Regions from separate parts of the Mesorhizobium sp. M0136 genome, predicted to be linked through region 1. Evidence: riboswitches for the same ligand, from Rfam matches in the RefSeq annotation. Region 1 holds a riboswitch; each other region holds the start of a gene.
What was found. Region 1 has a riboswitch for cobalamin ahead of metE (5-methyltetrahydropteroyltriglutamate--homocysteine S-methyltransferase). Riboswitches for the same ligand answer to the same signal wherever they lie in the genome.

Region 2: linked by a shared signal. The riboswitch ahead of NKJ35_RS11290 (CbtB domain-containing protein) and the one ahead of metE (5-methyltetrahydropteroyltriglutamate--homocysteine S-methyltransferase) in region 1 are both predicted to bind cobalamin.
Region 3: linked by a shared signal. The riboswitch ahead of NKJ35_RS11470 (DUF1636 family protein) and the one ahead of metE (5-methyltetrahydropteroyltriglutamate--homocysteine S-methyltransferase) in region 1 are both predicted to bind cobalamin.

The regions. Positions count from the first base shown of each region.
Region 1 covers NZ_JAMYTP010000036.1:1,252-8,705, reverse strand. The annotation lists gene NKJ35_RS28395 (trans-sulfuration enzyme family protein) at 1-823, shown strand, start outside; gene NKJ35_RS28390 (dihydrodipicolinate synthase family protein) at 876-1,778, shown strand; gene NKJ35_RS28385 (FMN-binding negative transcriptional regulator) at 1,813-2,457, shown strand; gene metE (5-methyltetrahydropteroyltriglutamate--homocysteine S-methyltransferase) at 2,694-5,039, opposite strand; cobalamin riboswitch at 5,135-5,335, opposite strand; gene NKJ35_RS28375 (MFS transporter) at 5,833-7,454, opposite strand, start outside.
Region 2 covers NZ_JAMYTP010000007.1:221,562-229,015, forward strand. The annotation lists gene NKJ35_RS11255 (serine hydrolase domain-containing protein) at 1-169, opposite strand, end outside; gene NKJ35_RS11260 (tyrosine phosphatase family protein) at 246-749, opposite strand; gene cobD (threonine-phosphate decarboxylase CobD) at 746-1,804, opposite strand; gene cbiB (adenosylcobinamide-phosphate synthase CbiB) at 1,803-2,774, shown strand; gene cobO (cob(I)yrinic acid a,c-diamide adenosyltransferase) at 3,073-3,705, opposite strand; gene cobU (bifunctional adenosylcobinamide kinase/adenosylcobinamide-phosphate guanylyltransferase) at 3,707-4,228, opposite strand; gene NKJ35_RS11285 (CbtA family protein) at 4,221-5,003, opposite strand; gene NKJ35_RS11290 (CbtB domain-containing protein) at 5,019-5,198, opposite strand; cobalamin riboswitch at 5,235-5,432, opposite strand; gene NKJ35_RS11295 (MFS transporter) at 5,621-6,820, opposite strand; gene NKJ35_RS11300 (heparan-alpha-glucosaminide N-acetyltransferase) at 7,067-7,454, shown strand, end outside.
Region 3 covers NZ_JAMYTP010000007.1:257,553-265,006, forward strand. The annotation lists gene nuoE (NADH-quinone oxidoreductase subunit NuoE) at 1-208, opposite strand, end outside; gene NKJ35_RS11440 (NADH-quinone oxidoreductase subunit D) at 209-1,399, opposite strand; gene NKJ35_RS11445 (four helix bundle protein) at 1,466-1,843, opposite strand; gene NKJ35_RS11450 (NADH-quinone oxidoreductase subunit C) at 1,865-2,467, opposite strand; gene NKJ35_RS11455 (NuoB/complex I 20 kDa subunit family protein) at 2,473-3,054, opposite strand; gene NKJ35_RS11460 (NADH-quinone oxidoreductase subunit A) at 3,045-3,410, opposite strand; gene NKJ35_RS11465 (winged helix-turn-helix domain-containing protein) at 3,747-4,946, shown strand; cobalamin riboswitch at 4,976-5,179, shown strand; gene NKJ35_RS11470 (DUF1636 family protein) at 5,218-5,652, shown strand; gene cobW (cobalamin biosynthesis protein CobW) at 5,649-6,689, shown strand; gene NKJ35_RS11480 (cobaltochelatase subunit CobN) at 6,708-7,454, shown strand, end outside.

The DNA.
Region 1 (7,454 bases):
CCGCTTCGGCATCAAGGTCGTCGCGGTCGACCTGTCCGATCCTCACAATCTCGATGCCGCGATTACCGAGCGGACCCGGCTTGTTTTCTTCGAGACGCCGGTGAATCCGCTGAGCCGCATCTGCGACATCGCTGCCATTGCCGAGCGCGCCCACGCGCGCGGTGTAAAGGTTGCAGTCGACAGCACCTTCGCCTCCCCCGCGCTCCAGCGGCCGCTCGAACATGGGGCAGACCTCGTGCTCCACTCGCTGACCAAATACATCAATGGGCACGGCGATGCCCTTGGCGGGGCGATTCTCGGCGACGCGCCAACGCTCCGCACGCTGCACGAAACGGGCTTGCGCTACATCACCGGCGCAGCGCTCTCGCCCATGTCAGCCTTCCTGATCCTGCGCGGTCTGAAGACGCTCACTCTGCGCATGGAACGGCACAGCGCCACGGCCCTTGCGGTGGCTCAGGCGCTCGAGGCGCACCCGGCGGTGGCATGGGTGAGTTATCCCTTCCTCGACTCGCACCCTGATCAGGTGACGGCGCGAAAGCAGATGTCCCAAGGGTCGGGCATGTTGGCCTTTGGCCTGCGCGCTGGATACGAAGGCGCGCGCCGGATGATGGACCGGCTCAACCTGATCACCCGGGCTGTCAGCCTCGGCGATGCCGACAGCCTCATCTATCATCCGGCAAGCCTGACCCGTGCTCGTCAGCCGATCCGCAAGGATGCGCATCTGGCCGATGGAGTCGGCGAGGACCTCATGCGTCTCTCGGTGGGTCTTGAAGACGCCGATGACCTCATCGCCGACCTGCGGCGGGCTCTGGACGCCCTGTGATGACCTGTCGTCCGGCCAGTCCTGCGCTCACGCACAAACCTGGAGCCTTGCCATGGCATTCCTGAGCGGTCTTTCCGCGTTTCCCATCACGCCCGCCGATCGTGACGGCCGCGTCGATACCGTTGCTCTGCGCAGGCTGATTGCTCGGCTTGGCGCCGCTCAGGTCGACTCCATCGGTCTTCTCGGCAGCACCGGCACCTACATGTATCTGTCGCGCGAGGAACGGCGACGGACGCTCGCCGAGACCTTGGACGAAATCGCCGGGCGAATGCCGGTCGTGGTGGGTGTGGGCGCGCTGCGCACCGACGAAGCAGTGAGGCTCGCGCAGGACGCCAAGGCCCTTGGAGCTGCTGCGGGTTTGCTTGCCGCCGCCTCCTACACCCCGCTTACTGATGACGAGGTGTTCGAACATTTCTCGACTGTGGCGAGCGGAAGCGGCCTGCCGATCGTCGTCTACGACAATCCAGGAACGACGCATTTCCGTTTCACCCCAGCACTCGTCAGCCGCCTGGCAAAGGTGCGGGGGATCGTCGCTATCAAGAATCCGACAGACAAGGGCGATGCGATCAAGAGCCATCTGGCCGACCAGAGGCGCACTGTGCCGGAAGGGTTCTCGATCGGCTACAGCGGCGACTGGAACGCCGCAGAGGCCATGATCGCCGGCGCCGACACATGGTACAGCGTCCTCGCCGGCATCCTGCCCGAGGTCTGCGTGACGATCGTCACGGCGGCGCAACAGGGCGATGCGGCCGAAGCGCGACGGATCGATGCCACGCTTGCGCCGTTCTGGAACCTCTTCAAGGAGTTTTCGAGCCTTCGCGTCGTCTTTGCACTTGCCGAATTGCTCGACATTTGCCGTGCCGACCCTCCGCGTCCCATCCTGCCTCTGCCCTCAGCAGTGAAGCGCCAGATCGCCGCCGCGTTGGAACGCTTGCCATCGGATGCCAACCGGTGAACAGCGAACCCGGCGGCCAGTGAAAGGAACTGTCATGTATGTACCCGCGCATTTCGATGAACCGAGCCGAGAAGTCCTTTACGAACTGATCGAGAACAACGCCCTTGGCGTGCTGATAACCCATGGCCGGAGCGGTCTCGACGCCAATCACATCCCCTTCGAACTCGACACGTCACAGGGAGAAAACGGTACCCTTCGCTGCCACGTCGCACGCAACAATCCAGTTTGGCAGGACGTGGCGACCGGCGATGAGGTGCTCGTGGTGTTCCGCGCCGCCGACGCCTACATTTCGCCGCAGTGGTATCCGAGCAAGCAGGAGTTCCACAAGCAGGTGCCGACCTGGAACTACCTCGTCGCACATGCATATGGATGGATCACAATCCACGACGACGAACGCTATGTCCGCCGCAATGTCGCCAAACTGACCCACAGGCACGAGGCGACCCAGCCTGTCCCGTGGAAGATGGGTAACGCGCCGAAGGACTTCATCGACACTATGGTCAAGGCGATCATCGGCCTGGAGATCGAGATCACCCGCCTTGTAGGCAAAGCCAAGCTCAGCCAGAACAAGGAGGCACGTGATATCTGCAATGCCGGCGAAATGCTGAACGCCCAAGGCGACCGCCGCGTCGGTCAGGCGATGCTTGCAGCCGCCGCCCGGAAGCCCAAACAAGGCTGAAGAGCGTGGCTCATCGCACTTTGATGAATGTCAGCAAAGCTTACCCTGGATGGTGCTGCGAAAAGCCGAGCGAACGATAAACGCCTGGCACACGAAATTGCACGTGCCGAAGGAAAGTGCACATTCTCGCTCGAGTGACTTATTTCAAAGGATGTGATCGCGTTTTGGCACATTCACGGCCCACATGCGGCAGCCGGTAACTCATCACATGGTGAGCAACCACGAAACCCTCCGGCCTACACTTTCTCCCGGAGCGCGCGTGCTGCAGCAACCATGTTCATGAGGGCAGGGCGGACCTCCTCCCACTTGCGGGTTTTGAGGCCACAGTCCGGGTTTACCCACAGTTGGGCATCGGACAGTCGCTCGCGGGCAAGCATGACGAGATCCGAAATCTCGCCGACTTCCGGGACCCGTGGTGAGTGAATGTCGTAGACTCCGGGCCCGATTTCATTCGGATATTTGGAGCTCGTGAAGGCGTCCAGCAGTTCCATTTTCGAGCGCGACGTCTCAATCGAAATGACATCCGCATCCATTTCAGCGATCGCGTCGATGATCTCGTTGAACTCCGAATAGCACATGTGGGTATGGATTTGAGTCGCGTCCTTTACGCCCGTTGAAGCGATCCGGAAGCATTCGACAGCCCAGTCGAGATAGTCGTTCCAATCAGACTGGCGCAGTGGCAATCCTTCGCGAAACGCGGCCTCATCGATCTGGATCATCCTTGCGCCGGACCATTCGAGATCCGTCACTTCGTCGCGGATGGCGAGCGCGATCTGGCGGCATGCTTCGGAGCGGGGTACGTCGTCGCGAACAAATGACCAGTTGAGAATGGTCACTGGGCCTGTGAGCATTCCCTTCACAGGGTTTTCCGTAAGCGACTGGGCGAACTGCCACCAGCGCAGCGTCATCGGATTGGGCCTCGATACGTCGCCGAAGATGATGGGGGGGCGCACGTAACGCGACCCATAGCTCTGCACCCAGGCATGCTGGGTGAAGGCGAAGCCGGACAGCTGCTCGCCGAAATGCTGTACCATGTCGTTTCGTTCGAACTCACCGTGCACCAGCACGTCCAGCCCGATCTCTTCCTGCCAGCGAATTGCAGCCTCGATCTCCTTCTTCAGGAAGGTCTCGTAGTCGACATAGCTCAGCTGGCCCTTCGCATGAGCGGCCCGCGCCCTGCGTACCTGCGGCGTCTGCGGGAAGGACCCGATGGTCGTCGTCGGGAACGGCGGCAGTCCGAGCGTGCCGGCCTGGACTCTGGAGCGCTCGGCAAAAGCGCTCTCTCGTCGCTTCATGCTGTCGTCAATGCTGGCGATCCGCCCCTCAACCAGCGGTTCATGGATCTTCGTGGATGTCACGCGAGTGGCGGCAGCCTCGGCAGACGCTTTCAACGCGCCTGCCACCGCATCCCTGCCTTGGGACAGGGCCCGGGCAAGCAACACCAACTCGTCGGTCTTCTGGGCCGCGAAGGCGAGCCACGACCTGATGTCCGCGTCGAGTTCCGTCTCCATGCGGAGGTCGATCGGCACATGCAGCATCGAGCAAGAAGGCGCGATCTCGACGCGGTCCAAGGGCCAGCCGGCGACGATCGGTTTGATGCGGTCGAGAATGGCGGGCAGGTTCGCACGCCAGACGTTGCGGCCATCGATCAAGCCAAGCGAGAGCACCAGATCCTTCCGTGCGAGCCGACCCACCGTTTCCAGCTGCTCGGGAGCGCGCACGAGATCAATATGCAGCCCGGCCAGGGGCAGAGAAACCGCGGTTTCGAGATTGTCTCCCAGCGGCCCGAAATAGGTAGCCAGCATGATCTTCAGCTCGGGCGCGGCTTTCGACAGCTGGCCATAGGCGAATTCGAACGCAGCTCGTTCGTTCGGGTTCAGATCGAGGACAAGCGCTGGCTCATCGATCTGCACCCAGTCGGCTCCAGACAGCTTCAGCCTCTGCAGGAGTTGCTCGTAGACGGGCAGCAGCCGCGGCAGGAGCGCGATGGGATCGAATCCTTCGGCAGGCGATTTCGCCAGCTTGAGGAAGGTGATCGGTCCAAGGATGACTGGGCGTGTGTGAACGCCGAGAGCTTTAGCCTCGATGAAGTAATCGACCGGTTTCGTCGACGAGAGGGCGAACGTCTGATCATCGTTGAGTTCCGGCACAATGTAGTGATAGTTGGTGTCAAACCACTTGGTCATTTCCATCGCGGTTACATCAGACCGATGAGCCGCCTGCTGGTGACCAGCGTGTCGACAATCCTCCGTCTGACCCTGGTTGCCCCGCCCCATTGCGAAGTAGATTTCAAGTGGAACCTCGCCGCTATTCCAGCCGTAACGGGATGGAACGGCGCCGACCATGGCTGCGGTGTCGAGCACATGATCGTAGAGCGAGAAGTCGTTCGACGGGATTTTCGACACGCCGCGATCGTGCTGCTCCTCCCAGCTAGCGGCACGGAGCGCCTTCGCACTGGTGAGAAGGTCGCCAGCGGAAGATTTTCCGGACCAGTAGCTTTCAAGCGCGAATTTCAGTTCTCGCTTACGACCGAAGCGCGGCACGCCGAGCGTTGCTACAGGAATTTGCTGAGAGACAGTCATGCCAGACCCCGATGGTTGGGGCGTCGGTGACAAGGAAGGCGCTAGCAGGCCGGCACGAACGCCAGGCTGCAGCGGCCACCGAGACACCCCGCCCGTGGACGTAATTCGCCGTGGCAGGTCTCCTGGCTCGCGGGGTCATAGCCTCTACCCGTCTTCCCAAGGCTATTCGCCTCAGTGACATGAGTGGGGTTGGCTCGCCGCTAACAGTTGCGGGGGCAGCGCCGGCATCGCACCGGCTTCCCTCTTAGCTCCGCTGCGGCAGCGCCGTACGGAGAACCACGACACGGGAGACAATTACAGCAGTTCGCTTCCTTGTCAACGCCGCATAAAGAAATGTTTATGTCGTTATGTTAAATTCGGGTTGCATGTTTCCCAAAGGTCGTCTCGAAAGCCAGGACTGTGGGAGCCTTGAGCGCCTGGTAAATCAAAGCAATGACGCACAGCGGTCCAGCAGGATAGGAGTTCGTCGGCTGCCGGCGGCAACCATACCGTTAAGCGCCGTGGTGCTGCTTCCCGCATCATGCGAACGCCACCTCGGCGTCGAACTTCGTTCCGAGGTTCCGACCGCTTCTTTGGTGATCTGCTCGCGACCATATTCGGCTCAATGGCGAGGCTGTTGCCCATGTGGAAGGTGTTGGCTGTGATGCCCTCGGTGATACGACACAACGACTTCGAGGGGAGCACCCGAGGCCCGCTGCAGCCGCGTGTTGCGAAGTGATCGAGGCCAATGTCTCGAACTGCTTGTTCGCAGCCCACCGGCTCAAGGGAACCCGGCTTAAACCACCGGGCCAGCTCAAGTCCTGTCCAAATGAGGCCTGAGCGGCAAATCGTCGTGCACGCGCACGGTTTGGCGTTCGATCTTGTGATGCGTCTTGGGCGGGCAATCGCCACGGTGCAGCGCTTCCAGGCGCGCAACGATTTCGGCGTCATCCTGGGTCTGCCTGTTGTTGTGGCGAACATACTCGACCCAGGTTGGCACATGATAGCACTCGGTCCATAGTTCGGGCTTTTCCAGGTCACGCAGCAACGCCCATTGTCTGGCGCCATCTCGCAGCCGGGCTTTTCGCCACGATGTCATCACACTGAGAAATTCTGGGACATCTCTCTGATCGATACGATAATCGACCATCACCATGATCGGACCGCTTCGTGGCCGCAGGTTAAGTTGCAGCGTCGGTTCGCTGAACTTGTTGGTCGGATCCAGATTGAGCGTTTCGAAATCCGGCTGAGGCAGAACGATCCCCATCAGTCCACCAATCACAAGAACCACGCTGGCGACGAGGAAGGCTCCCGAAACACCTTGGACATCCGCCAGTTCGCCCCAAAGCCAGCTTCCCGCCGCCATGCCGCCGTATGTGGCCGTCTGATAGAGAGACAGGGCGCGTCCAACCACCCACCGCGGCGCCGAAAGCTGCACTGTGACGTTAAACAGCGAGAATGATTGAATCCAAGCCGCACCGGCCGGCATGAGGAGGAGACAGCTCAGCCAAACGTGCTCACTCCATGCCAGAAAGAAGCAGCTGATCGCCAATATAAAGAACGCACCGCGAATGACCCATTCGTTGGAGAGAACTTCTCGGACCCGCCCGATGAGGAGCGCGCCGCAAATCGCTCCCAGGCCGAAGAAGCCGAGCATCACGCCGTAGGTGACCGCAGTCCCTTTGATCTGTTCGCGCGCAACCAACGGCAGGAGAGCCAAAATGACAACGGCGGTGAGGCCGAAAATGAAACTCCGGCACATCACCTTGAGGAGGTTCGGCGACAAGAGCACGTAACGGAAGCCCGCCGCCATCGCACTGCCGAAAGCCTCCCGCGGCAACGCTTGTCGTGCCCGTGCGGCTTTCCACCGCAACAGCGCAGCGATCAGAGCGAAGTAGCAAAAGACGTTGAAGAGGAACGCGAAGGCCGCACCGGCTGTGGCCACGATTATGCCGCCAATCGCCGGCCCGATGCTGCGCATGAGATTGTAGCTCATGCCGTTGAGCGCAACCGCGCTTGGCAGGTGTTCGCGAGGCAGGATATCCCCCATCGAGGCTTGCCAAGAGGGATCGTGCAATGCCCAACCACAGCCGATCAGGAAGGTGAGACCCAGAAGGGTCCAGGGTGTCATTTCCCCCGCATAGGTCAGGAACGCCAGGAAGGCGGATACGCAGACCATCAGCAGTTGCGCAGTCAACATGATCCGGCGACGGTCAAAGTTGTCCGCGAGCGCTCCCGCCGCGAGCGAGAAGATCATGTAGGGGAGGGTGGTCGATGACTGGACAAGCGCCACCATTCCATGGGAGGTGGCGATGCTCGTCATCAGCCAAGCCGCCGCCACACCTTCCACCAGCGTGCCAAGGTTCGAAACGAGTGCAGCCGACCATAGCGAACGGAAGGTCTTGTGCTGAAAAGGAACGAGTGAAGATGTTCTCT
Region 2 (7,454 bases), on a different contig from region 1:
GGTTGCCCCGCGGAGTCTTGAGCAAAACCATGGCACCGGGCAGCATAAGTTCCTTGGCCAAACCCTTGACAGTGGCTTGGAGCGCTGCCAGGTCGATCGACTTGAGAGCCGGCATGGACGCGGCCATGGCGCTGCCTGTCGCGCAGACCACGCCAACAACGATGGCCAAAATTCTCCCGATCATCATTCGCCCCTTGGCCGTGTCCTAGAACTCCTGCGCACTTTCCTGGAATTTGTTTTTAGGCTCAGATTTTCAATTCGAACGGTGTGCCTTCGAAAGCATCCGCGCCGCGCCCGATCGCCTGGATCGCTTCGATCATCCGGCCCCTGCGATCGAGCAGCGTGTCGGCGATCGCGATCAGCCGCGGATTGGGTGTCGCCGTCGGCGACAGCCTGCGCAGAGTCTCGGCCAACTCGGCCTCGTCGCGCTTCGGCGCCAGCGCTGCCGCGATGATATAGGCCGAGGCGGTCGAGCGGCTGATGCCGGCATAGCAATGCACCACCAGCGGCCGCGAGCGGTCCCATTGGCGGGCGAAATCGAGCAGGGTCACAACGTGCTCCTCGCCCGGCATGGTCATGCCCTCCTGCGCCACCGCAATGTCGTGCATGACCAGATGCAGATGGTTTTCCCTGGTGATCGAGGCCGGTCGCACCACCTCCGTTCCGGCGGCGAGCAGCGAAAGCAGCCGCCCGGCGCCGGTCTTCGTCACCGTTTCCTCGACTTTGGACAGCGAGCAGACATGGATCATTGGGTCGTTTCTCCCTTGGCATCATCGTCGCGCCGCGAGGCCCAGCCGGCAAGCGCCGATTCGAGCCGCCGCCATTCTTCGTCGGCTCCCGGCAGGCCGGCGCGCAGCACATCCGGCCGGCCGGCGAAATGCCGAAGCAGGATGCCGCGCTGGCCAAGCGCCGAAAACAGGCCGGCAGCGTTCGCCAGCCTGAGATAGCGGAACAGCGTGGTGCCACCGGCGACAGGCACGCCGAAGCGGCCGAACAGCGTGTCGAGCCGTGCGGCGTCCTCGGCCAGACGGCGCCGCATCCCGGCCTGCCAGCCGGTGTCGGCAAGCGCCCTTATGCCATATTCGAGCGCCGGCCCGGCAATCGCCCATGGCCCGAATTGCGCCTCCAGCCGCTCGACCATCAGCGCGTCGGCCAATGCAAACCCAAGCCGCAGGCCGGCCAGGCCGAAGAACTTGCCGAACGAGCGCAGCACAACGATGCCGCCCTGGTCGACGTCGCCGGCCAGGCTCTCGCTGCGCGGGCCGACATCCATGAAGGCCTCGTCGACGACCAGCAGCCCGCCTCTGGCGCGTAATGTCCCGGCAAGTCGAAGCAATCTTTCGCGCTCGACGACGCGCCCGTCCGGGTTGTTTGGATTGACGACGATCGCAAGGTTGGCCGCCGCCAGGGCTTCGAAATTATCGACTTCAGCCGCCGTGTGGCCGGCGATCGCTGCTGCCCGCCGATGCTCGGCATAAGTCGGCCCGAGCACCAGCGCCTTGCCCGGGCTGACCAGCGAAGCGACGCGCGGCAACAGGATCTGCGTGCCGGGCGCCGCCGCGACGTTCGCCGCCGACGGCGCGCCATAGGCGCTTGCCGCGAGTTCAGCCAAGTCGCGGCTGCGCGCCGTTTCCGGCAATCGCGACAGGGCGGTGGCGGGCAAATCGAAAAGCGGGTAGGAGTGCGGATTGATCCCGGTCGAGAGGTCGACGAAAGGCAGCGGCGCGTGAGGGAAAAGCGCCCTCGCCCGGCCAAGGCTTCCGCCGTGGTCCACTGCCGCCGTTACCCCATCAAGAGACTTCATGTCGATCCTGATCACTTTCCTGTCGCTGGCCATCGAACTTGTACTCGGCTACCCGGCCCGGCTCTTCGATGCCATTGGCCATCCCGTCACCTGGTTCGGCAGGCTGATATCCTTTCTCGACCGCAGGCTCAACCGCGCCACTGATTCCGACGCCGACCGTCGCCGCCGGGGCGTCGTCGCGCTGCTGGTGATCGTGCTGGTGCCGGCCGCCCTCGCCTTCTGGATCGAAGCCATGCTTTGGAGCATTCCCCTCGGCTTGTTGATCACCGCAATCCTGGCGACGTCGCTGCTGTCGCAGAAGAGCCTGGCCGAGCACGTCGAAGCGGTGGCCGACGCACTCGACAGCGGCGGACTGGACATGGGCCGCATCGCCGTCTCCAGGATCGTCGGCCGCGATCCGGAAAAGCTCGACAGGGCCGCTGTCTGCCGCGCAGCGATCGAAAGTCTTGCCGAGAATTTCTCCGACGGTGTCGTCGCGCCGGCCTTCTGGATCGGTATTGGCGGGCTCGCCGGCGGCGTCGCCTACAAGGCCGCAAACACCGCCGATTCGATGATCGGCCACCGCACTCCGCGCCACGAAGCCTTCGGCTGGGCGGCTGCGCGCTTCGACGACTGGATCAACCTGCCGGCGTCGCGACTGACGGCGCTGCTGATCGTGCTTGCGGCTTTCCTGGTCAAGGGCGCCGACGCCAAAGCCGCCTGGCACGCCGTGCGGCGCGATGCGAAAAAACACCGCTCGCCCAATGCCGGCTGGCCGGAGGCAGCGATGGCCGGCGCGCTCGGCCTGGCGCTCGCCGGCCCCCGTTCCTACGACGGCGTGATGGTCGAAGACGCGTTGATGGGCGAGGGCGGCCGCCGCGACGATGTCGAGAGCACCGACGTCCGACGGGCGCTGAAACTCTACCAGGTCGCCGACTTGCTGCTGATTGCGCTGTTCGGGGTGGTCGCAGTGGTTGTTATCTTGGCGTGACCTGCGCTCGAGATCGAGCGCAAACAAAAAACCCGCCAAGCGGCGGGTCGTTGGAGCCAATTAGCACCATAGCGGAATTAGTAGCATAGCTGCCGGTACAAAGCAAGAACAAAATAGGGCAACGCCTCAAATAATCGGTTCAGGTCGGCGCTGCCCCTCAGCCTTACCTCCCCGTGAAAAGACAGGGAGAGGGAGATCGCCAGCGTTGCGGCTAGCTCCTTCTCCCCGTCCTTCACGGGGAGAAGTCGCCGGCAGGCGATGAGGGGCAGCGCTGACCTTGACAAACCAGCAACACCCCTCAGAACTCAATCCCCTGCTGCGCCTTCACGCCGGCGGAGAAGTGGTGCTTGGTCACGGCCATCTCGGTGACCAGGTCGGCCGCCTCGACCAGTGCCGGCTTGGCGTTGCGGCCGGTGACGACGATATGCAGGCCTTCGCGGCGTGACTTCAGCGCCGCGACCACCTTTTCGAGGTCGAGATAGTCGTAACGCAGCGCGATGTTCAACTCGTCGAGCACCACCAGGCTGATCGACGGCTCGGCCATCAGCTCGAGCGCCTTCGCCCAGGCGGCCTCGGCCGCCGCGATGTCGCGTTTCAGGTCCTGCGTCTCCCACGTAAAGCCCTCGCCCATGGCGTGCCAGAGGACACGGTCGCCGAAGGCGGCAAAGGCGTCCTTCTCGCCGGTGTGCCATTTGCCCTTGATGAACTGGACGACGCCGACGCGCTTGCCGTAGCCGAGCATTCTGAGCGCCAGACCGAAGGCGGCCGTGGTCTTGCCCTTGCCCGGCCCGGTGTTGACGATCAACAGCCCCTTCTCGACCGTCTTGGCTGCAACCTCGGCGTCCTGCACCGCCTTGCGCTTGGCCATCTTGGCGCGGTGGCGTTCCTCGTCCCCCTGTTCAATGGTCTTGGGATCGATAGTATCAGCCATGTCATTTCACCTTGAGCGGCAGCCCCGCCACCATCAAAAGCACGGTGCCGGCGACCGCCGCGACGTCCTGGTTCAGCCGGCCGGCGGCATCGCGAAACCGTCTTGCCAGCGCATTGTCCGGCACGATGCCCTGGCCGATTTCGTTGGACACCACGAACCACGGGCCGCGCGGCCGCGACAGCACATCGGCCAGCCTTCGGCATTCGGCCTCGACATCATGGTCGGCCAGCATGTGGTTGGTCAGCCACAGCGTCAGGCAGTCGATCAGCACCGGCTGGCCGTCGGGCAGTGCCTCGATCGCGCCGGCAAGGTCGAGCGGCGCCTCGATGGTCGTCCAGCCATCGCCTCGCCGCGAGCGGTGCAGCGCGATGCGCTGACGCATCTCCTCGTCATAGGCTTGCGCTGTGGCGATATAGCTCCACGGCGCCGGACAGGCGCTCACCAGCCTCTCGGCATGCGCGCTCTTGCCGGAGCGCGCACCGCCGATGACCAGGGTCAGCGCCCCGGCAGCGCGGTCAGGCAAAGCTGTCGCGCAGGCTGGTTGCCGCGCCGGTGAAGCGTCCGCGCACCAGCCCGACGACCATACCGAGCATCAGCCAGAACACCAGATTGGTCAGCGTCACCGCCACCACGAACTGATGATGCAGGCCTTCCGGAATCGCCGTCTCGAAACTGTCGGGCTGAGGCGCGCCGACAGTATGCGGCGCAACGATCAACGCCACGGCAAGAATCGCCAGCGGCAGCGATCTGCGGAAGGCGATAAGGCCGAGACCGGCCGCTGTCGCCACCACTGTTGCCCACCACCAGATCTGGCGTTGGACAAGGTCGGCCGCCGGCATCGCCGGCAGTTCCGGCGGCAGGCCGAGGCCGGGCGCCAGCGTGAACACGGCAAAGCCGGCAAGCCCCCAGAACAGGCCCTGGCGCCAATTGCCGATGCCGCCGGCGAATTCCGAAACCGCGACCAGGACCAGTGCGAAGCCAATGCCGGTGACGATATTGGCAACGACGCTGAAGCCAAAGCGCTCGAAGCCGTCGGCCGGCGCCCAGCCTTCGTCTTCAGCCGGAGCCATTGCTTCAGCCGGTGCCGGCGCGGCGTTGCTCATAGCCATCGTGCCCGCTGCGTTTTCGGCCGGTGCCGCAGGTGCCGCGGCATGGTCATGGCCGCCGCCGGCCTGTTCGTAGACTTCCGCCTTCAGGATGAGCGGCACGGTGGCGTAGGCCTGCATGCAGGCGAGAACGACGCCGGCCACAAGCCCTGCGATCGCCGCGATGAACACGACGTTGCGAAACAGTGTCATGATGTCAGCCCCTTGTCAGTGGCAGGGAAAGCCCATCGAGTGGCGATAGTCATGCGCGGCATTGTGGACGGCATCGATATGCGAAAAGCCGACAAAGCCCATGACGAAAATGCCGAGGAATGCAGCAAGCGCCAGCTGCATGAGACGCGACTGCGAGGAGGCGGAAGCGCCGAGCGAAACGGAAGCGGTATTCATGTCTTGTCCTTTCGCCCTCCACCCGAGGGCATAGAAGTCAGTTTCCTGTCGCCGGCAGGTCTCCTGGCTCGCGGATCAGCGCCCTTCCCCACCTTCCCGAAGGCGAACCTTCAGTGGCATATGGAGAGGACTACCGCACACAGTTGCGGGGGCAGCCACGGCATTGGGCAAACAATTTCGCCCGCACCGCATTCCCTCTTGGTTCCAAACGGAACCGACGACATCAGCGACTATAGGCAGAATCGCCGCGCCCGGCAAACCAAATTCCGCCGGATCGTGTGGCGAATGCGCCGCCTCGCCAAACCGGAGAACTGGCGCCGCAGACGTCGCGATCTGCGCGGTCGAACAGAACGGCCTGCGTTCGATGCGGCACCGCACCGCTTCCACAATTGGGTGCGCGCGCGCCATGCGGCGCTCGAACATCAAAGCGATTTGGGCAGATAGCGCCAGGTGACGAAGCCGCAGATCGCCGCCAGCAGGCCGAGGGTCGCGAAAACCGCGCCCAGGCCGAAGAACGCCAGCACCACGGAATAGACCAGCGGCGGCGTCAGCTCGGAAAAGTCGAGATAGGTGCGGTAGACCGCCGCCATCTGTGCCCGCTCATACGAGCGCACCGAGCGCATGAAGGCGGTCGAGCCCAGCGCATCCAGCGCGATGGTGAAGAAGGCACCGCAAAGCAGCAAGGCGCCGGTGATGAGCGGTGCGGCCTCGCCGACGGCGCCGGCCGCCAGCAGCGTTGCCGACATCGCGAAATAGGCGAACGTCATGGTGCGCCGGCCGCCGAAACGCTTTCCTGCCCTGCCCCAGAAGATTGCCATGAACAAAAGCGCATTGCCGGCCGAAACCAAGAGGCCGCCGGCGAGCTTGCCTTCGCCGGTGATCACCATGAACAGCGGCCCATAGACGAAGAACGTCGTCCAGAAGCAGGAGCGGCCGAAGGCGATCAGCCAGGCCAGCCTCAGCCTTGGCTGCGCGACGAAGCGGCCGATATTGGCCAGCGGATTGACCGGCCGCGTCTTGCCGGGGCGGATCGACGGGTTATCGCCAAGCCGGTAAGTCCAGAACAGCGCCAGCAAAGCCATGGCGAAGACGGCCACCGCGCCATGCGCGGCATAGACGCCGAAACGCGTGTAGAGGTAAATGCCGAGGGTCGGCCCGGCGGTCCAGGCAAGCATCGACCACGCCATGCGCAGCGACTCGGCCTGCATGAAATCGGTCTTGCGGATATGGTCCATGATGTAGAGGTTGAGCGTGATCGCCAGCGCGCCGGCGCCGACGACGCGGCAGAGCATGCCGACCACCTGGCCGGCCAGCGTATGGGTGACGAAGAACAGCGAGCCGGCGGCCAGCAGGCAGGCGCCGGCGGTATAGACCCAGCGCCGGGCAAAGCGGGCGATCAGCATCGGCATGAACAGCGTCGCCGACAGGCCGAGCATCGCCACGATCGTGTAGAGGATCGAAACGATCTGCTCGTTGTGCAGTATCTCATAGGCCTGGATCGGGATGACGCTGGACACGGTGGCGCGCGCGAAGGATTCGACCGCATAGAGCGAGGCGAAGGTGCGGGCATCCGCCGGCCGCAAGGCCGCAAGCCAGATCGGATGGCGCACATGGGTAGCCATTGTGTTCCCCGAAGCCGAATCGCCCGAAGCAGGGTTGGAGCACAAATCTGCCGCGGCGATTCCTGGCCGGGTAACAGGAAACCGACGCCTTCACGGCAAAAAACGAAGCCGGCCAAAGGCTTTCCGGCTCTGGCCTAAAGCAGCCCTGATGCCGACCGTCACCAACGCGACGCAAGGCCCTGCTTCTATTGACGGTGGCAACCGTGATAGTCGTCTTGCCGGGGCTGAACCAAGACAGCGACACCAATGAGCATCGACACGCCGAGCGCAGCCGTTCAGGATCAACCGAAGTCGAAGCGCATCGCCGCTATCGACATTGCACGCGGCATCGCATTGCTTGCCATGGCGAGCTATCATTTCACCTGGGACCTCGAATTCTTCGGCTACACCGATCCCGGCCTCACCGCCTTCGGCTGGTGGAAAATCTACGCGCGCTGCATCGCCTGGAGTTTCCTGTTCCTGGTCGGCATCAGCCTCTATCTCGCCCATGGCAAAAAAATCCGCTGGACCGGCTTCTGGAAGCGCTTCGCCATGGTTGCCGGGGCAGCGCTCGCAATATCGCTGGTCACCCGCATCGCCACGCCCGACGGCTTCATCTTCTTCGGCATATTGCACGAGATCGCGCTCGCCAGCT
Region 3 (7,454 bases), on a different contig from region 1:
TGCCGAGCATGTCGGAGATCGCCTCGATCGCCGCCTTGGTCACCCAGCCTTCCTGCTCCTGCGCCAGCATCAGCAAGGGGATGATCGCGGATTGCTCGCGCCCCTTCGGATATTTCTTGATCCACTGCTTCGCCGCTGCCGCATTCGCCCGGTTGAAGGCGAAGGAGGCTGGCTGGAGGCTGGCTTCTGCGAGACGGCGGACTGACATTTAGCGATCGACCTCACCAAACACGATGTCGAGGGAGCCGAGAACGGCGGTGACGTCGGCCAGCATGTGGCCGCGGCACAAAAAGTCCATGGCTTGCAGATGCGCAAAGCCCGGCGCGCGCAGCTTGCAGCGGTAGGGCTTGTTGGTGCCGTCGGAGACGAGATAGACGCCGAACTCGCCCTTCGGAGCCTCGACCGCGGCATAGACCTCGCCGGCCGGCACGCGGTAGCCTTCGGTGTAGAGCTTGAAGTGATGGATCAGCGCTTCCATCGAGCGCTTCATCGCCGCGCGCTTCGGCGGCACCACCTTGCCGTCGAGGTTCGACACCGGCCCGCCGCCTTCCTTGCCGAGCAACAGGTCGACGCACTGGCGCATGATTTTCGCCGACTGCCGCATCTCTTCCATGCGCACCAGATAACGGTCGAAACAGTCGCCGTTCTTGCCGACCGGAATGTCGAAGTCCAGCTCGGCATAGCATTCGTAGGGTTGCGATTTGCGCAGGTCCCACGGCGCACCCGAGCCGCGCACCATGACGCCGGAAAACCCCCAGGCCCAGGCGTCCGCCAGGGAGACAGTGGCAATGTCGACATTGCGCTGCTTGAAAATACGGTTACCGGTCAAGAGCGCGTCGAGGTCGTCGATCGACTTCAGGAACGGGTCAATCCACTTGCCGATGTCCTCGATCAGCTTCTGCGGCAGGTCCTGATGCACGCCGCCCGGCCGGAAATAGGCTGCATGCATGCGCGAGCCGCTGGCACGCTCATAGAACACCATCAGCTTTTCGCGCTCGACGAAGCCCCACAGCGGCGGCGTCAGCGCGCCGACATCCATCGCCTGCGTCGTCACATTGAGGATGTGCGACATGATGCGGCCGATCTCAGAGTAGAGAACTCGAATAAGCTGCCCGCGCTTCGGCACCTCGATGCCGAGCAGCCGCTCGGCTGCAAGCGCAAAGGCATGCTCCTGGTTCATCGGCGCGCAATAGTCGAGCCGGTCGAGATAAGGCACCGCCTGCAGATAAGTCTTGTGCTCGATCAGCTTTTCCGTGCCGCGATGCAACAGTCCGATATGCGGATCGACGCGGTCGACGACCTCGCCGTCGAGCTCCAGCACGAGGCGCAAAACGCCGTGCGCAGCCGGATGCTGCGGGCCGAAATTGATGTTGAAGTTGCGGACGGAGGTTTCAGCCATGGAGGCGCCTCTGGCGAAGAGTCAGTAGTGAGTAGTGAGTAGTGATCATCAACCTCAATGCCTGCTTCATTCCGCCTGCTTGGCCTGCACCGTCCGGATAAGAGATCTCGTCATTTTTCCAATCTCTTCGCATCGCAGTAGCAGTTCAATCTCATCGTCTTTTCGTAGCAGCCCAACCCGGCATGCCAGCAAAATGTGCGTTTCCAGTTCCTTCAACGAACCTTGCGCCATGCGCAAAAATTGAACGAACGAACCTCTGTTTTCTCGACCGTATCCCTCCGCGACGTTGGCTGCGATCGAAACCGCCGATCGGCGCATCTGCGAGGTCATGCCGTAGATCTCCTCCTTCGGAAACCCTTTACTGATGCGGTAACAATCTTCAGCAAGCACCATCGCCGATTGCCACACCTTCAGGTCGCGATAAGATTCGATCCTTTTTTCCAATTCCTACTCACTACTCACTACTCACTGTTTCGCCTTCTCGTCCCCCGGCAGAACATAATCCGTGCCTTCCCATGGGGACAGAAAATCGAAATTGCGGAATTCCTGCTTGAGCTCCACCGGCTCGTAGATGACGCGCTTGGCTTCGTCGTCGTAGCGCACCTCGACGAAGCCGGTCAGCGGAAAGTCCTTGCGCAGCGGATGGCCTTCGAAGCCGTAGTCGGTCAGAATCCGCCGCAGATCGGGATGACCCGAAAACAGCACGCCATAGAGATCGTAGGTTTCGCGTTCGAACCAGTCGGCGCCGGGATATATGCCGGTGATTGACGGCACCAGCGTCTCTTCGTCGGCCTGGACCTTGATGCGGATGCGGATATTCTGCCTCGGCGACAGCAAATGATAGACGACGTCGAAGCGCTTTGCCCGCGACGGATAATCCGCGCCGCAGACATCGATGATCGAGATGAACTGGCATTTCGGGTCGTCGCGCAGGAAGGTCACTACCTCGATCAGGTCGCGCGGTTCGACCGAGATGGTGAGTTCGCCATAGGCAAACACCACCTCGCCGATCCGGCCGGTCAGCTTCTCGCCGAGATAGGTCGAGAGGTCATTCAACGCCTGGGTCATGCCGCTCACCGCTCGATCGTGCCGGTGCGGCGGATCTTCTTCTGCAGGAGAAGGATGCCGTAGAGCAGCGCTTCGGCGCTCGGCGGGCAGCCGGGCACGTAGATGTCGACCGGCACGATGCGGTCGCAGCCGCGCACCACCGAATAGGAATAATGATAATAGCCGCCGCCATTGGCGCAGGAGCCCATCGAGATGACGTAGCGCGGCTCCGGCATCTGATCGTAGACCTTGCGCAGCGCCGGCGCCATCTTGTTGGTCAGCGTGCCGGCAACGATCATGATGTCGGACTGACGCGGAGACGCGCGCGGCGCAACACCGAACCTTTCCGAGTCATAGCGCGGCATCGAGGTATGGATCATCTCGACCGCGCAGCAGGCGAGACCGAAGGTCATGAACATCAGCGAGCCGCTGCGCGCCCAGGTGATCAGCGCCTCGGTCGAGGTGACGAGAAAGCCCTTGTCGGCGAGCTCGTTGTTGATCTCCAGGAAGAACGGATCATCCTCCCCCACCGGCCTGCCGGTGTTGGGGTCGATGAGGCCCTTGGGCTTCGGCGCGACGAGCGTGCCGGAACTGTCGTTCAATCCCATTCCAGCGCTCCTTTTTTCCATTCATAGGCAAAGCCGATGGTCAGCACCGCCAAAAACACCATCATCGACCAAAAACCGAGCATGCCGATCTGGCTGAACGACACCGCCCAAGGAAACAGGAAGGCCACCTCCAGATCGAAGATGATGAACAGGATCGACACCAGGTAGAAGCGGATGTCGAACTTCATGCGCGCATCGTCGAACGAGTTGAAGCCGCATTCATAGGCCGAAAGCTTTTCCGGATCGGGGTTGCGGTAGGCCACCAGGAAGGGTGCGGCAAGCAGCGCCAGCCCGACCACCAGCGCCACGCCGATGAACAGGACGATGGGCAGGTACGAACCTAAAAGTGCGTTCATGCTGCAGTTTCCGTTGGCGGCCAATCCACTCTGATTACAGCACCGGACCCACTTGCGGAAGCGTGACAGTTTAACCACTGAACCGTTTTAAGGGGGCTCTATGCTGCAACGCGGCGAGGGTTAGCGCAGCGCTTTCGGCGAAGCAAGTCAAACCTTGTTCAAATCGCGGTACTGGGCGGCATATCCGGGAAAACTGGTCAGATCCGCTCCTGTTTGATTTCTTTCACTTTTCACTCCACTTTTCTCTCCTGACATGGATACCGACAAAACCCTGCTAGCATGGCGCGGAATCGCAGATTCTCTGCTCTGTCCGGCATCATCAGGATACCCGCATTGATGAAGGAAAAAATCTCGCTTCGCATGGCCCGCCGCATCGCGCTGGCGGCACAGGGATTCAATGACCCCCGACCCGCCGGTACACCCGACCGCCGACATCTGGCCCGCGTGCTTGCCCGTACCGGCCTGCTGCAGATCGATTCCGTCAGCGCCGTGGTGCGCGCCCACTACATGCCGCTCTATTCGCGGCTTGGCCCCTACAAGCTGGCGCTGCTCGACGACGCCGCCATAACGCGCAAGCGGATGGTCTTTGAATATTGGGCGCACGAAGCCTCCTTCCTGCCGGTCGAGACCTATCCGCTGATGCGCTGGCGCATGCAGCGGGCCGAGCGCGGCGAGGAAATGTACAGCGGACTGGCCAAATGGGGCCGCGAGCACGCCGCCTATATCGAGGAGATCTATCGCCAGGTCGTCGATCACGGCCCGATCGCCGCTTCAGCCCTCGAAGGCCAAAAGGGCAATGGTGGCTGGTGGGGCTGGAGCCATGCCAAGCACGCCTTCGAATGGCTGTTCTGGGCCGGCCGCATCACCACAGCGCATCGCCGCGGCTTCGAGCGGTTCTACGATCTGCCGGAGCGCTTACTGCCGCCGGCGGTACTCGCTCTGCCGGTTCCTTGCCCCGAGGATGCGCACCGCGAATTGCTGCGTATCTCCGCCCGCGCCCATGGCGTCGCCACGGCAGGCGATCTGCGCGACTATTTCCGCCTCTCGCCCGCCGATATCAAGGGTCGCATCGAGGAGCTGGTCGAGGCTGGCGAGCTGTTGCCGGTGAGCGTCGACGGCTGGAGCAAAACAGCCTATCTCCACAAGAACGCCCGTTTGCCGCGCCGGACCGAGGCGCGCGCCTTGCTTGCGCCGTTCGATCCCGTGGTCTTCGAGCGGTCGCGCACCGAGCGGTTGTTCGACTTCCACTACCGCATCGAGATCTACACGCCGGCCGAAAAGCGCCGCTATGGCTATTATGTGCTGCCGTTCCTGCTCGGCGACAGCATCGTCGGGCGCGTCGACCTCAGGGCCGACCGTCCGGCCGGCGTATTGCGCGTCCATGCCGCCTATGCGGAGCCCGGCGCCCCGCCGCAAACCGCCGCCGAGCTTTTCGAAGAATTGAAGCAGATGCAGGGCTGGCTCGGGCTTGAGCGCATCGAGGTGACAGCTGCCGGTGATCTTGGGCCGGCGCTGGCCGACATTGCCGCGTCGTAGACGTGCGTTGACACGACTGCCTCCACAAGCCTAAATCCGTTCCAGACGGTCCCCTGCCCGCAACGGCAGGGGCCAAGAGGGAATGCGGTGCGAAATCTCGATTTCAAATCCGCGGCTGTCCCCGCAACTGTAAGCGACGAGCCAAGGCCGAAAACCACTGGGATATTCCCGGGAAGGCGGCACCAAGGCGATGACCCGCGAGCCAGGAGACCTGCCGTCTAGGACATAAGAATCCGATCGCCTGGCGGGTTTTCCGGGCAAGGAGCCTGATTTGGAACGCGACAGCAGTTTTTCGGCTGAGACAGCGGATTTATTGTCCGGCCCTGACGATTCCCTGGCCGGCGTTAGCGTCATCGTCTGCTCTTCCTGCCGTGACGAGACCGGTTCGGACGCTCATCCCCGCGCCGGCGAACTGCTCGCCGAGGACACGCGCCGCGCCGCTTCCGGCGAAAACATCAAAATCCGCACCGTCGAATGCCTCGGCAATTGCAAGCGCCGGCTCAGCGCCGCCATGCTGCGCGACGGCTGCTGGAGTTACGTCTTCGGCGACCTGACCGCGACCAGCGGCGCCGATCTCGTAACCGGCGCAAAGCTCTTCGCCACCTCGACGGATGGGCTCATTCCGTGGCGCGGCCGTCCCGATTGCCTGAAGCGCGGTCTGGTTGCCCGCATCCCTCCCCTCGACCTTTTGAAGGACTTGATATGACCGCTGCCTCCCTTTCGCGCGTCCCCTGCACCGTCGTTACCGGATTTCTCGGCGCCGGCAAGACGACATTGATCCGCCATTTGCTCGAGAACGCCAAAGGCAAGCGGCTGGCCATCATCGTCAACGAGTTCGGCGACATCGGCATCGACGGCGAGATCCTGAAGGGCTGCGGCATCGACACCTGCCCCGAGGAAAACATCGTCGAGCTGGCCAATGGCTGCATCTGCTGCACTGTCGCCGACGATTTCGTCCCGGCGCTCGACCAGATCCTGTCGCTGATGCCGAGGGTCGACCATATCCTGATCGAGACATCCGGGCTGGCCCTGCCCAAGCCGCTGGTCCAGGCCTTCCAGTGGCCGTCGGTCAAGAGCCGGGTGACCGTCGACGGCGTCATCGCCGTCGTCGACGGACCGGCGCTGGCGGATGGCCGCGTCGCCAACGACATGGACGCCCTGCAGGCGCAGCGCGCGCAGGACGAGACGCTCGAACACGACGATCCGGTCGAGGAAGTATTCGAGGACCAGCTCGCTTGCGCCGACCTGATCATCCTGTCGAAGAGCGACCTGATGGACGCAGCCGGCTCGGCCCGTGCCAATGCCGTCATCGGCAAGCATGTTGCGCGGGCGGTGAAGATCGTGCCGACTTCGCAAGGCAAGGTCGATCCGTCGGTGCTGCTCGGCCTCGGCCTCGCCGTCGAGGACGACATCGAGACCCGCAAGACCCATCACGACGACGAGCTCGACCACGAACATGACGATTTTGACTCGTTCGTCATCGACATCGCGTCCGTGTCCAACCCGGACGAGCTCGCACAACGCGTCGCCACGGCGGCGGAGGAAGAAAACGTGTTGCGCGTCAAGGGCTTCGTCGAGGTTGGCGGCAAGCCGATGCGGCTCCTGCTGCAGGCTGTCGGTCCGCGCGTCAACCACTATTACGACCGCGCCTGGACGGCTGACGACGACCGCCGCTCGCGCCTCGTCGTCATCGGTCTGAAAGGGCTGAACCGCCCGGCGATAGAGCGTATCCTCGCCGGCTGACCCCAGGTACGAGCCGCGATGCACATCCTCACCACCACATCCGCCTCGCTCGACGATCTCGCCGAGCCTGTCGATCTCAGGCAAACGCCTGCGGATGTCGTGGCCCTGTCCTTCACCGACAGCGACCTGGCCGGGCTGGCGGCGGCGTGGAAGGCGGATGCGGACCGCCTGCCCTCGATGCGGCTCGCCGCCTTGCGCGACCTGCGCCATCCGATGTCCGTCGACCTCTGGACCGAGAGCGTCGCCCGCGATGCCAAGGTCATTCTGGTCCGCATTCTCGGCGGCTACGAGTGGTGGCGCTATGGCTGCGACCAGCTCGCCGTTATCGCGCGAAATCGCGGTATCAAGCTGGCGCTCCTACCGGGCGAGAGCCACGACGAGGATTTGCGACTGATCGAAGGCTCGACGCTGCCGCGCGAGGAGTTGGACGCCCTGCTTGGCTATTTCCGCGAGGGCGGGCCGACAAATATGACGGCGCTGGTGCGGAGGCTGGCAAGTCTCGCTGGATCGGGTGCGGCGGTAGCCGAACCTGTTAGCGTGCCAAAGGCGGGATTTTACGAGCCGGGACTGGGGGTCGTCCCCCTCCCCCTCGAGGGGAGGGTCCGGCCGAAGGCCGGGGGTGGGGTCCTCTCCGAAGCGCGCCGACTCAAAGAGGCGCCGAGCACTGCCGCAATGACCCCACCCGGCCCTTCGGGCCACCCTCCCCTCAAGAGGGAGGGGGACGTCGTGCCAATTCTCTTCTACCGTTCGATGCTGCTCGCCGCC